2 linked regions of the Methylovirgula sp. 4M-Z18 genome follow. The protein of the gene in region 1 interacts with the protein of each later gene in a pairwise test. Links are inferred from orthologs where the notes say so. Each region holds a gene or a part of one and is shown on either strand. Other genes may lie near its edges.

Region 1 (5,805 bases):
TCGAGCGTCTGCGTATAATAAGGTGAGGTGCTCTTGGCCCACGGCGCGATGCCGCCCTTGCGCAAGGTCAATTTGCCGTCCGGTACCACGAGATCGGCGTCGACTTTCTGCTGCGCGCCAAGGCCGCTGCACACGGGGCAGGCGCCGAAGGGATTATTGAAGGAGAACAGGCGCGGCTCGATCTCCGGAATGGTGAAGCCGGAAACCGGGCAAGCGAATTTCGACGAGAACATGACCCGTTTGGCCTCGCCTTTCTCGTCCTTCTCATCGGCGAGTTCGAGCACGGCGATGCCGTCCGCAAGTTCGAGGGCCGTCTCCAAACTATCTGCCAAGCGCGAGGCGATGTCGGGCCGCACGACGATGCGATCGACGACGACATCGATATCGTGTTTCAGCTTCTTGTCGAGCGTCGGTGCCTCGGCGATTTCATAGAACGTGCCGTCGACCTTCAGCCGCTGAAAACCGCGCTTCATGAATTCGGCGATTTCCTTGCGATATTCGCCTTTGCGGCCACGAATGACCGGCGCGAGCAGATAGGCGCGGGTCTTCTCGGGCATTGCCAGAATGCGGTCGACCATCTGCTGGACGGTCTGGCTTTCGATCGGCAGGCCGGTCGCGGGCGAATAGGGAATGCCGGTCCGCGCCCAGAGCAGGCGCATATAATCGTAAATCTCGGTGACGGTGCCGACGGTGGAGCGCGGGTTTTTCGACGTGGTTTTCTGCTCGATCGAGATCGCCGGCGACAGGCCGTCGATCTGATCGACGTCCGGCTTCTGCATCATTTCGAGAAATTGCCGCGCATAGGCGGATAGGGATTCCACGTAGCGGCGCTGGCCCTCGGCATAGATCGTATCGAAGGCCAGCGAGGATTTCCCCGAGCCCGACAACCCGGTGAACACGACCAGCTTGTCCCGCGGGATGGTGAGATCGACATTCTTCAGATTGTGTTCCCGCGCGCCGCGGATGGAAATGACGCGCGGATCACTGGCCGGAAACGGCAATGCATCGGTCTCGGAACCGGCGGCGCGGCGGCCCGCGCCGGCTTTCGAAGGTTTGGCTTTCATGAATGTACGGATCTCGTAGCGGTCGGCCCTGGTCCGACGGATAGCACATGTAATCTAAGCGCAGCCGCGATCAAGGTCGAGACCGGGAGGGGAACAAAATGGCACCATTCCTGACAGTTTCTGTCAGGACGCGCAAACCCGCGATTTAGCGCCTCCCGCAACCATAAATAGGAGCCATCCCGGTTCGACCGGCCTTCAGCCGCTTGTTCTCTGGGTGCAAAGCCTTTATGGCTGATGACAAGAGGGCGGAACAGCCTGGATTCTCAGTGAAATTGAGAGAGGGTGCCGGGCCTGGGACGTTAAATATTGGGGAGGATACGCGTGGCATCGGTCGTGACGGCGGACGCACCAAAGGCTTCGAAGCCTTGGTACAAGGTGCTTTATATTCAGGTTTTGACTGCCATTGTCTTGGGTGGGCTCCTCGGTTGGCTGGACCCGGCGCTGGCGACGAACGATTGGTTGAAGGCCCTGGGCGACGGGTTCATCAGCCTCATCAAAATGGTGATTGCGCCGATCATTTTCTGCACCGTCGTGTCGGGAATTGCGCATGTGCAGGACGCCAAGAAAGTCGGGCGCATCGGCATTAAAGCGCTGGTCTATTTCGAGATCGTCTCGACCTTCGCGCTTGTTATCGGCCTGGTGATCGGCAATGTGCTCCGCCCGGGCGCTGGGTTCGGCGGAGCAGGCGCCAATGCGCAGGCGGTGGCCCAGTTCGTTGCTCCGGACAAGCAGATCAAATCCGTCGATTTCCTGCTCCATATCATCCCGGATTCGGTTGTCGGCGCCTTTGCCCGCGGGGACATTCTTCAGGTCCTGCTGTTCGCCATCATCTTCGGCTTTTCGCTGATGTTTATGGGCGAACGCAGCGCCTCGCTCCGCACCTTCATCGACGATATGTCCCATGCCGTTTTTGGCGTGATCGCCATCGTGATGAAGGCGGCGCCCATCGGCGCTTTTGGCGCCATGGCCTACACGATCGGCAAATATGGTACCGGCGCCATTTTGAACCTGCTGGGGTTGATCGGCACGTTCTATCTTACCTCGGGCCTATTCATCATTGTCGTTCTGGGCATTATCGCCCGGATCGCCGGGTTCTCGATCTTCAAGTTCCTCGCCTATATCAGGGACGAATTGCTGGTCGTCCTGGGAACCTCATCCTCGGAAAGCGCATTGCCGCAGCTCATGGCGAAACTGGAACGGCTTGGCTGCTCCAAATCCGTCGTGGGTCTGGTCGTGCCAACGGGATATTCCTTCAATCTCGACGGAACGAATATCTATATGACTTTGGCAACCCTGTTCATCGCGCAGGCGCTGAACGTCGACCTGACGCTCGGACAGCAACTCACTATTGTGCTCGTTGCCATGTTGACGTCGAAGGGTGCGTCCGGGGTCACCGGAGCGGGCTTCATTACGCTTGGCGCGACGCTTGCCGCGGTCGATCCGCGGCTGGTACCGGGGATGGCGATCGTGCTAGGCATCGACAAATTCATGAGCGAGTGCCGCGCCTTGACTAACATTGTTGGCAATGGCGTCGCATGCACGATCGTTGCGTGGTGGGAAGGCGAACTCGACCAGGACAAATTGCGCAGCGGCCTCAATCGCGAGGTTGATCCGGCCGACATCGAGACCGCGGTTTCGGCCGGCTGAAATCTTAGGACGGCGACGTTTCCCCGCTTGTTGCAGGGAAACACTTATGATAGGAACAAATAATGAACATACTCGCTGTGGAAAATTTAAATCTGACGGCGCAAAGGGCCGTGCGGCGGAGTAGGGTGCGCCACGTGCAAGAGAGGCAAAAAGGAGAGAGCCATGTCGGGCAGTGTCAATAAAGTTATCCTGGTCGGAAACGTCGGCCGCGACCCGGAAGTGCGGCGCATGTCCTCTGGCGATGCGGTGGTCAGCTTCAGCCTGGCAACGACGGAATCCTGGCGCGACAAGGCGACCGGCGAGCGCAAGGACAAGACCGAATGGCACAACATTGTGATTTTTAACGACAACCTCGGCAAGGTCGCGGAGCAATATGTCCGCAAGGGCTCGAAGATCTATCTCGAAGGGCAGCTCCAGACCCGCGAATATACCGATAAGGACGGCAATCAGCGCCGGGTAACCGAAGTGGTGCTACAACGGTTCCGTGGCGAGCTCACGCTGCTCGACAGCCGCAATTCCCGCGGTGAAGGCAGCGGAGGCGGCGAGGTGGAGCATGGTTCGTCCGGAGGCAGCTTCGGCCGGTCGTCGCCGATGGAAGGCCGCCGGGCCGCCGCCACGCCCGGGCGTAGCGCGCCGGCGCCTGTCCCGGCTGGCGGTCACGACCTGGATGACGACATTCCGTTCTAATCTTCGCTTCGCGCGACTGCCGGATGACCCGCTTTTTTGCCCTCGTGCTGGTCTTTATCGCGGGTCTCCTGCCCAATTTCGCGCGTGCCGATGACATGATTGTCGAAAAGCGAGTGTTCGAACTGCCGGAGATGACCACGGTCTCCGGCAAGGTGATCAAGAACGTCAAGATCGGCTGGGAGGCCTACGGCACGCTCAATGCCGACAAATCGAACGTGATCCTGGTCGCGCATTTCTTTTCGGGCACCAGTCATGCGGCCGGCAAATATGCCGCCAGCGATCGGTTGCCCGGCTATTGGGATGCGATTATCGGTCCCGGCAAGGCGATCGACACGAATAAATATTACGTCATTTCATCCGATACGCTTGTTAACCTGAATGTCGGCGATCCGCGGGTGACCACGACGGGTCCGGCAAGCATCGATCCCGATACGGGAAAGCCTTATGGCATGCGCTTTCCCCTCGTGACGATCGGGGATTTCGTCAAAGTGCAAAAGGCTTTGGTCGAAAGCCTCGGCGTCACCAAATTGCATGCGGTGATGGGGCCGTCCATGGGCGGCCTGCAGACCTACGAATGGGCGGCGTCCTATCCGGATATGGTCGAGCGGATCATGCCGGTGATTTCGGCGGCCGATCCAGGGCCGTGGCTGACGGCCTGGCTCAATGTCTGGGCGGCGCCGATTCTCGTCGATCCCAAATGGAACAACGGCGATTATTACGGCAAGGAGGCGCCGCTCGAAGGGTTGAAACAGGCGTTAAAAATCGTCTCGCTGCAGGCGAACGACGCGCCCTGGGCGGAGAAGAGCTTTGGCGATGCTTGGGCCGAAGAGGGCAAGGATCCGTTGCGGGCTTACGACAATCGCTTCAAGATCGAAGCGGCTCTCGACGCGGCGGCGGGCGCTCGGGCCGCCCTGGCGGATGCCAATCATTTTCTCTATCTCGTCAAAGCCAATCAAACTTTCGTGCCCGGCGCCGGAGCAGGCGCAAAGACGGCGGCAGAGGGGCTGCGGCGGATAAAGGCGAAGACCTTGATCATCTACTCCTCCGATGACCGGGTTTTTCTCGCGCCCTGGATCCAGGCGACGGCCGAAGCGATCCGCGCGAATGGCGCGCCTGTGGACGTCGCGGAAGTGAAGGGGCCGATGGGGCATCTCAACGGTGTTGCCCTGATGGCGCCGCTCACGCCCAAGATCTCCGAGTTCCTGGAGAAATAGATCGGGGTAAGGTTACTTGCCGATGTTCAAGACACCATCGATGACGAATTGCACGGCAAGGGCGGCTAGGATGACGCCAAGCAGGCGGGTCAAAACGATATTGCCGGTCGTGCCCAACAAACGCGAAATCTGCTCTGAAAGCCGGAAGCAAACGTAAGTAATCGCCATGATGCCGGCAATGACCAGCATCAGGCCGCTCAGCATCCACCAATCGCCGCTGGCGCGGCCTGCTAACAGAATCGTCGCCGTAATCGCGCCAGGCCCTGCCATGAGCGGGATGGCGAGCGGGAAAGCGGCGACATTGCGGATCTGGTCGATCGTGACGGCTTCCTCGGCGATGTTCGATTTGCGTCTGGCGCGCAGCTCGAACACCATTTCGAATGAAATCCAGAACAGCAACAAGCCGCCCGCGATGCGAAAGGCGGGCAAGGAAATGCCGAGCGCTTTCATCACGATATCGCCGGCAAAACCAAAAAGAGCCATGATGGCGAAGGCGATGATGACCGCCCGCATCGCCACTTCGCGCTTCTGCGACGGCGCCATGCCGAGCGTCAGGCCGATGAAAATGGGTGCCAGTCCCGGCGGGTCGATAGTCACGAGAAGTGTGACGAAGGCGCTTTTGAGGTAGTCGAGCAGCATGTCGTGGCACCAGAAACCCATATCTTTCAGCCATATCATGACTGGGCGCAACCGAAAGGCCAAGGCCTATTGCATGCCGTCGTGACGGCGCAGAATCTTGGCCGATTCTTGCGCTTTTCGCGATTTTGCCGAAGCCTTGATACCGGTAATATGGAGTTTGTGTAGAAAATTCACATAACTAATTGATATATATAATTAAATATCTTCTCTATTTCGCTCGTGGAAAGTAGCATTTCCGGCCAAAATCGGCTACATAGAAGCAATCGATTTTCTCAAGGATTCGTTGCACTTGGCTGACAAAGATCAAGACAGACCCGAGAGCTCGGACGGTTCCGAGATCCGGCCCGTTTCCATCACCGACGAGATGCGCCGCTCCTATCTCGATTATGCGATGAGCGTGATCGTCAGCCGCGCATTGCCGGATGTGCGCGACGGGTTGAAGCCGGTGCATCGCCGCATTCTTTACACGATGCACGAGAACGGCTTCACGCCGGACAAAGCCTATGTGAAATCCGCCCGCCCGGTCGGCGACGCGATGGGTAAATATCACCCGC
Region 2 (4,779 bases), 2.2 Mb from region 1 along the record:
ATCCACGAGGCGGCGGTGCTGATGGAATTCGGCGGTTCGTCCGAGGACCTTGCTCGCACCTGCCACGCCCATCCGACCATGTCGGAGGCGGTGAAGGAAGCAGCCATGGGGGTCGAGAAGCGCTCGATCCATATTTGAGCGGAATGGACCGCGGCCCGCAAGGCCGCAGTCTGTTCAGACCGCCCCGTCAATCTCGCCACAATTCCTGCTATAGTGCGGGCGACCAAAATTGGGGCGATTGATGCGTGCGATTAAAAAAGCGCTGTGGCTGGCAACGGCTCTTATCTTTCTCGGCCTCTCCTGGCTGTGGGACCACCTGCATCCGATCATTGGCTGGTTCATCGCCATCCTGCCGCTGGAGGGGCTGAAGCGGCGGGTCGCCGCCTTCATGGAGACCCTGCCGCCTTATCCGACCCTGCTGATCTTTCTCATCCCGCTGCTGTTGCCGGAGATTTTCAAGATCGCTGCCATTTGGCTCGCGGCGCATCACCATTGGCTTTTTGCCGGCGGCGTTTACCTTTTTGCCGAGATCGTGCGCTACGGCCTGATCGCTTATCTGTTCACCATGTGCCGCGACAAGCTCTTGTCGATCGGGTGGTTCAAGACGCTCTACGAATGGGTCATGAAGGCCCACGCATGGGCGCATGAGCAGACCGCGCCGATCAAGGCGTGGATCAAGACCGCGCTGCAATACGAGGGGCTCACCAATAGCCACCATCATTCGCTCTGGCGGCGGCTCGTCGCGCTGTGGCGCTACACACGGACGCGCCGGGCGTGAGGCTGGATCATCGGCCGCGCGGATGGGCGGCGCGATAGGCCGCCAGCAGCCGGGCCGAATCCACCGCCGTGTAGATCTGCGTCGTCGAGAGCGACGCGTGGCCAAGCAATTCCTGAATTGTGCGCAAATCGCCGCCGTTCCCTAAGAGATGGGTCGCGAAGGAATGGCGCAGGGCGTGCGGGGTTGCGGTATCGGGCAGGCCGAGCGCACCGCGCAGCCGCTGCATGGCAAGCTGAATGATGCGCGAGCTGAGCGGTCCGCCCTTTTGCCCGACGAACAATGGCCCATCCGGCTTCAACACATAGGGGCAGAGCGCAAGATAATCCTCGACCGCCCGGCGCACCGGCGCGATGACGGGCGCTGCGCGCTGCTTGCCGCCCTTGCCGAGCACGGTGACGGCATCGATCTCCCCGACCGGCGCCGCCGCCCGCGTGATCCCCAGGGCTTCGGAAATGCGCAAGCCCGCGCCATAGAGCAGGGCGAGCACGGCGGCGTCGCGCGCCAGCACCCAGGGTTCGCGCTCTTCCCCGGCGCGCGTGTCGGTCTGCGTCACGCGCCGGGCGGCTTCGGCGGCCAGCGGCTTTGGCAGGCTGCGGGCGATTTTTGGTGTGCGGACGGCGGAGAAGGCGGACACTTTTGCCTTGCCTTCCCGCTCCAGATGCCGGGCGAAAGACCGGATGCCGGACAATATACGCATCAGCGAGCGGCTCTCGATGCCCTCATTACGGCGGCGAGCCATGAAGGCGCGGATGTCGGTCGGTTTCAGAGAGGTGAAACTGGCGCAGCCCGGCAGCGCGCCGTTATGCTCGGTCAGGAATGTCAGGAACTGCCGCAGGTCGCGTCCATAGGCTTCCACCGTCTTGGGCGACATGCGCCGCTCGACGCCGATATGCGCGAACCAGGCGCGTGCCTCGGCGGCGAGATCCGGCGCGGCGGGGAAGGCGATGGCGTCCATATCGTTCATGCCGTCAAGATGACGGGGTTTCGTGAAGGATTGGTTGCTTTGCCCGTCTTCCGAAGCACCGCTTCCTTTTCCCGCGTTTAGCCGGTACGGAGACGGCGCGATCCGTCGCTTTTTTCGGGACTATATCAGCGAATCGGTCGAAATTTATCTCAACCGCGGTTTGCCGCTCCTTACCCAGGCTGGTGCCTTGAGCTTTGTCGCCGACATTCTCGTCCCCGTCGCCGTCGATCAGGTCTATTCCTACCGCGTCCCTGCGGACATGGCTCTGCAGCCCGGCGATTTTGTGCTCGTCCCGCTTGGCACGCGCGAGGCGACGGGCATTGTCTGGGCGGTGCGGGCAGAATCAGGCGGCAATCTGCGCGAGATCAAGCAGCGCCGCGACATCGCGCCGCTGCGGCCGGCCATGCGCAAGTTGGTCGATTGGATCGCCCGCTGGACCCTGGCGCCACGCGGCATGGTGCTGCGCATGGCGGTGCGCGCGCCCGAGCATGTCGGGCCGGAGCCGCTGCGCATCGGCGTGCGTCGCGGGCTGGCGGTGCCGGAGCGCCTCACGCCGGCGCGGCGGCGGGTGCTGGAGGCGGCCGCGGAAGGATTTGCCCTGTCCAAATCGGCGCTGGCCCATGCGGCGGGCTGCTCGACCGCGGTGATCGATGCGCTCATCGATGCCGGTGCATTGGAGGCGGTTCACCTGCCGCCCGAGCCGGTTGCGGAAACGCCAAACCCTGATTTTGCCGTAACTCCGCTCGAACCCAGCCAGCGCGCCGTCGCTGACGCGCTCGGCGCGGCGGTCGGCGAGGGTAAATTTTCGGCCATTCTCCTGGAAGGCGTGACGGGGTCCGGCAAGACGGAGGTCTATTTCGAGGCGATTGCCGCGAGTTTGCGCGCGGGCGGGCAGGCGCTGATCATGCTGCCCGAAATCGCGTTGACCGCGCAATTTCTCGACCGTTTCGCTGCCCGCTTCGGCGTGCGCCCGGCCGAATGGCATTCGGGCGTCACCGCCCGCAAGCGCGCCCGCATTTGGGAGGGCGCCGCGAGCGGGGAGGTGAAAGTCGTCGCCGGCGCGCGGTCGGCGCTGTTTCTGCCTTTCTCGGCGCTCTCGTTGATCGTGGTCGATGAGGAGCACGAAGCTGCCTACAAGCAGGAGGACGGCGTCGCCTACCATGCCCGCGATATGGCGGTGGTGCGGGCGCAGCTCGAACAGGCGGCGATCGTTCTCGCGTCCGCGACGCCCTCGATCGAGACGCGGGTCAATGCCGCGCAAGGCCGCTACCAACACCTGCGCCTCGCCGCGCGCTTCGGCGGCCGGCAAATGCCCGAGCTTGCCGCGATCGACATGCGGGCCGAGGCCGGCGCGCGCGGCACGTGGATCTCGCCGCGCCTCGCCGAGGCTGTGCGTGGCGCGTTGGCCGAGGGTGCGCAATCGCTCTTGTTCCTCAACCGGCGCGGCTATGCGCCGCTCACTCTGTGCCGCCATTGCGGCCACCGCTTTCAGTGCCCGAATTGCTCGACCTGGCTGGTAGAGCACCGCTTCCGCCGCGCGCTGATGTGCCATCAATGCGGCCATGTGGAGCGCCGCCCCGAGATTTGTCCTGAATGCCAGACGCCCGACGCGCTGCAGGCGTGCGGGCCGGGCGTCGAACGGCTGGCCGAGGAAGTGGCCGAGCTCTTTCCCGGCGCGCGCGCCCTCGTGCTCTCGTCGGATTTCCCCGGCGGCACGATGCGGTTGCGGCGTGAGCTCGATGCGATCGCGAGCGGCGAATTCGATATCATCATCGGCACGCAACTCGTCGCCAAGGGCCACAATTTTCCGAAACTGGCGGTGGCGGGGGTCATCGATGCGGATGTCGGTCTCGCCAACGGCGATCCGCGCGCTGCCGAGCGCACCTTCCAGCTCCTGGCGCAGGTCACGGGCCGCGCGGGGCGGGGTGATTTTGCCGGCCGCGGCTTTGTCCAGACCTATCAGCCCGATCACCCGGTGATCCGCGCCATCCTGTCGGGCGATGCGGAGCGCTTCTATGCGGAGGAGATCGCAATGCGCGAGCGCGCCGGCCTGCCGCCCTTCGGCCGGCTCGCCGCGCTGATCGTCTCAGGTAATGACCGGGCGTCCGCCGAGGCGCATGCCCGCGCGCTGGTGCGGGCTGCCCATGGCCTGCCCCATTCCGACCGCTGGCGCCTGGCGCACGGCCTTCCCGGGCGCGACGACCTCGCGATCCTCGGCCCGGCGGAGGCGCCCATTGCCGTCGTGCGCGGCCGGCACCGCTTCCGCCTGCTCGTCAAGGCGCCGCGGCAAGCCGATCTGCAGGGCTTCCTGCGCGCCATGCTGGCGGCGGGGCCGAAGGAACGCGGCGGCGTGCGGGTGGCGGTGGATGTCGATCCGCAAAGCTTCTTATAGCGCAGGCGGAACGGTTCGCGCCTGTCTCGCCAGTAAGGGGCGGTTTTCGCGCGATGGGGCCGCAAAATCCGTTTCATTCGTACGCAGGCAAGGCATTTTTTGCGCGCACGCGACCTGTCGCCGCAATTTGGTCATTTTGGTGTCGCCGGCGGTCACAATGGGTTGCGTGCCAAAAATCCATGTGTTAGGTCCAAACCGCTTATCGCGGGGGGCGTTCGGTTTATTGAGCTTTCTTTCCGCGTGCTCACCTTGGTCGGTGTTGCAACGGGGGCGCTTCTCCGTTCTGGCGCCGCCCTTTAACCGACCGGATCTTTAAGTGACTGGCCAAGAGACGATCGTATCAGGAATGACAGGGCGCTACGCCTCTGCTTTGTTCGCCCTTGCGCAAGACCAAACGGCACTCTCGAAAGTTGCCGACGATTTGAAGGCCTTCGACAGCCTCATCGACCAATCCGCCGATTTGCAACGCCTCGTCCGCAGCCCGGTTTTCACCGCCGAGGCGCAGATCAAGGTGCTCGGCGAAATTTTGAATCGCGCCGGCATTTCCGGTCTTGCCGCCAATTTCATCAAGCTCGTCGCGTCGAAGCGCCGACTGTTCGCCATCCGCGACATGATCAAGGGCTATTGCGCGCTGACCGATCATGC

Evidence for each region. Proteins that work in one complex are often made in the same cells at the same time.
Region 2: the proteins of ssb (region 1) and V9T28_RS19960 interact in binary tests that used the Escherichia coli proteins (3 or more experiments, as listed by UniProt). The link is inferred for Methylovirgula sp. 4M-Z18 from one-to-one orthologs.

Annotation. Positions count from the first base shown.
Region 1 is NZ_CP149574.1:2,163,386-2,169,190, reverse strand. Bases 1,817-4,635 are described here. They hold ssb (single-stranded DNA-binding protein), read left to right. Parts: upstream 1,817-2,873; coding sequence 2,874-3,398; downstream 3,399-4,635. Other genes in these bases: V9T28_RS10050 (MarC family protein), read right to left, coding at 4,625-4,635; V9T28_RS10055 (E22 family MetX-like putative esterase), read left to right, coding at 3,422-4,612; dctA (C4-dicarboxylate transporter DctA), read left to right, coding at 1,817-2,711. Also shown: excinuclease ABC subunit UvrA, read right to left, coding at 1-1,064; more of dctA, read left to right, coding at 1,380-1,816; more of V9T28_RS10050, read right to left, coding at 4,636-5,290; gyrA (DNA gyrase subunit A), read left to right, coding at 5,541-5,805. UniProt on the Escherichia coli protein: Plays an important role in DNA replication, recombination and repair. Binds to ssDNA and to an array of partner proteins to recruit them to their sites of action during DNA metabolism. Acts as a sliding platform that migrates on DNA via reptation.
Region 2 is NZ_CP149574.1:4,331,093-4,335,871, reverse strand. What follows is about bases 1,593-4,531. They hold V9T28_RS19960 (primosomal protein N'), read left to right. Parts: upstream 1,593-1,929; coding sequence 1,930-4,134; downstream 4,135-4,531. Other genes in these bases: V9T28_RS19955 (F0F1 ATP synthase subunit delta), read left to right, coding at 4,451-4,531; V9T28_RS19965 (tyrosine recombinase XerC), read right to left, coding at 1,593-1,733. Outside these bases: lpdA (dihydrolipoyl dehydrogenase), read left to right, coding at 1-138; V9T28_RS19970 (hypothetical protein), read left to right, coding at 242-778; more of V9T28_RS19965, read right to left, coding at 786-1,592; more of V9T28_RS19955, read left to right, coding at 4,532-4,779.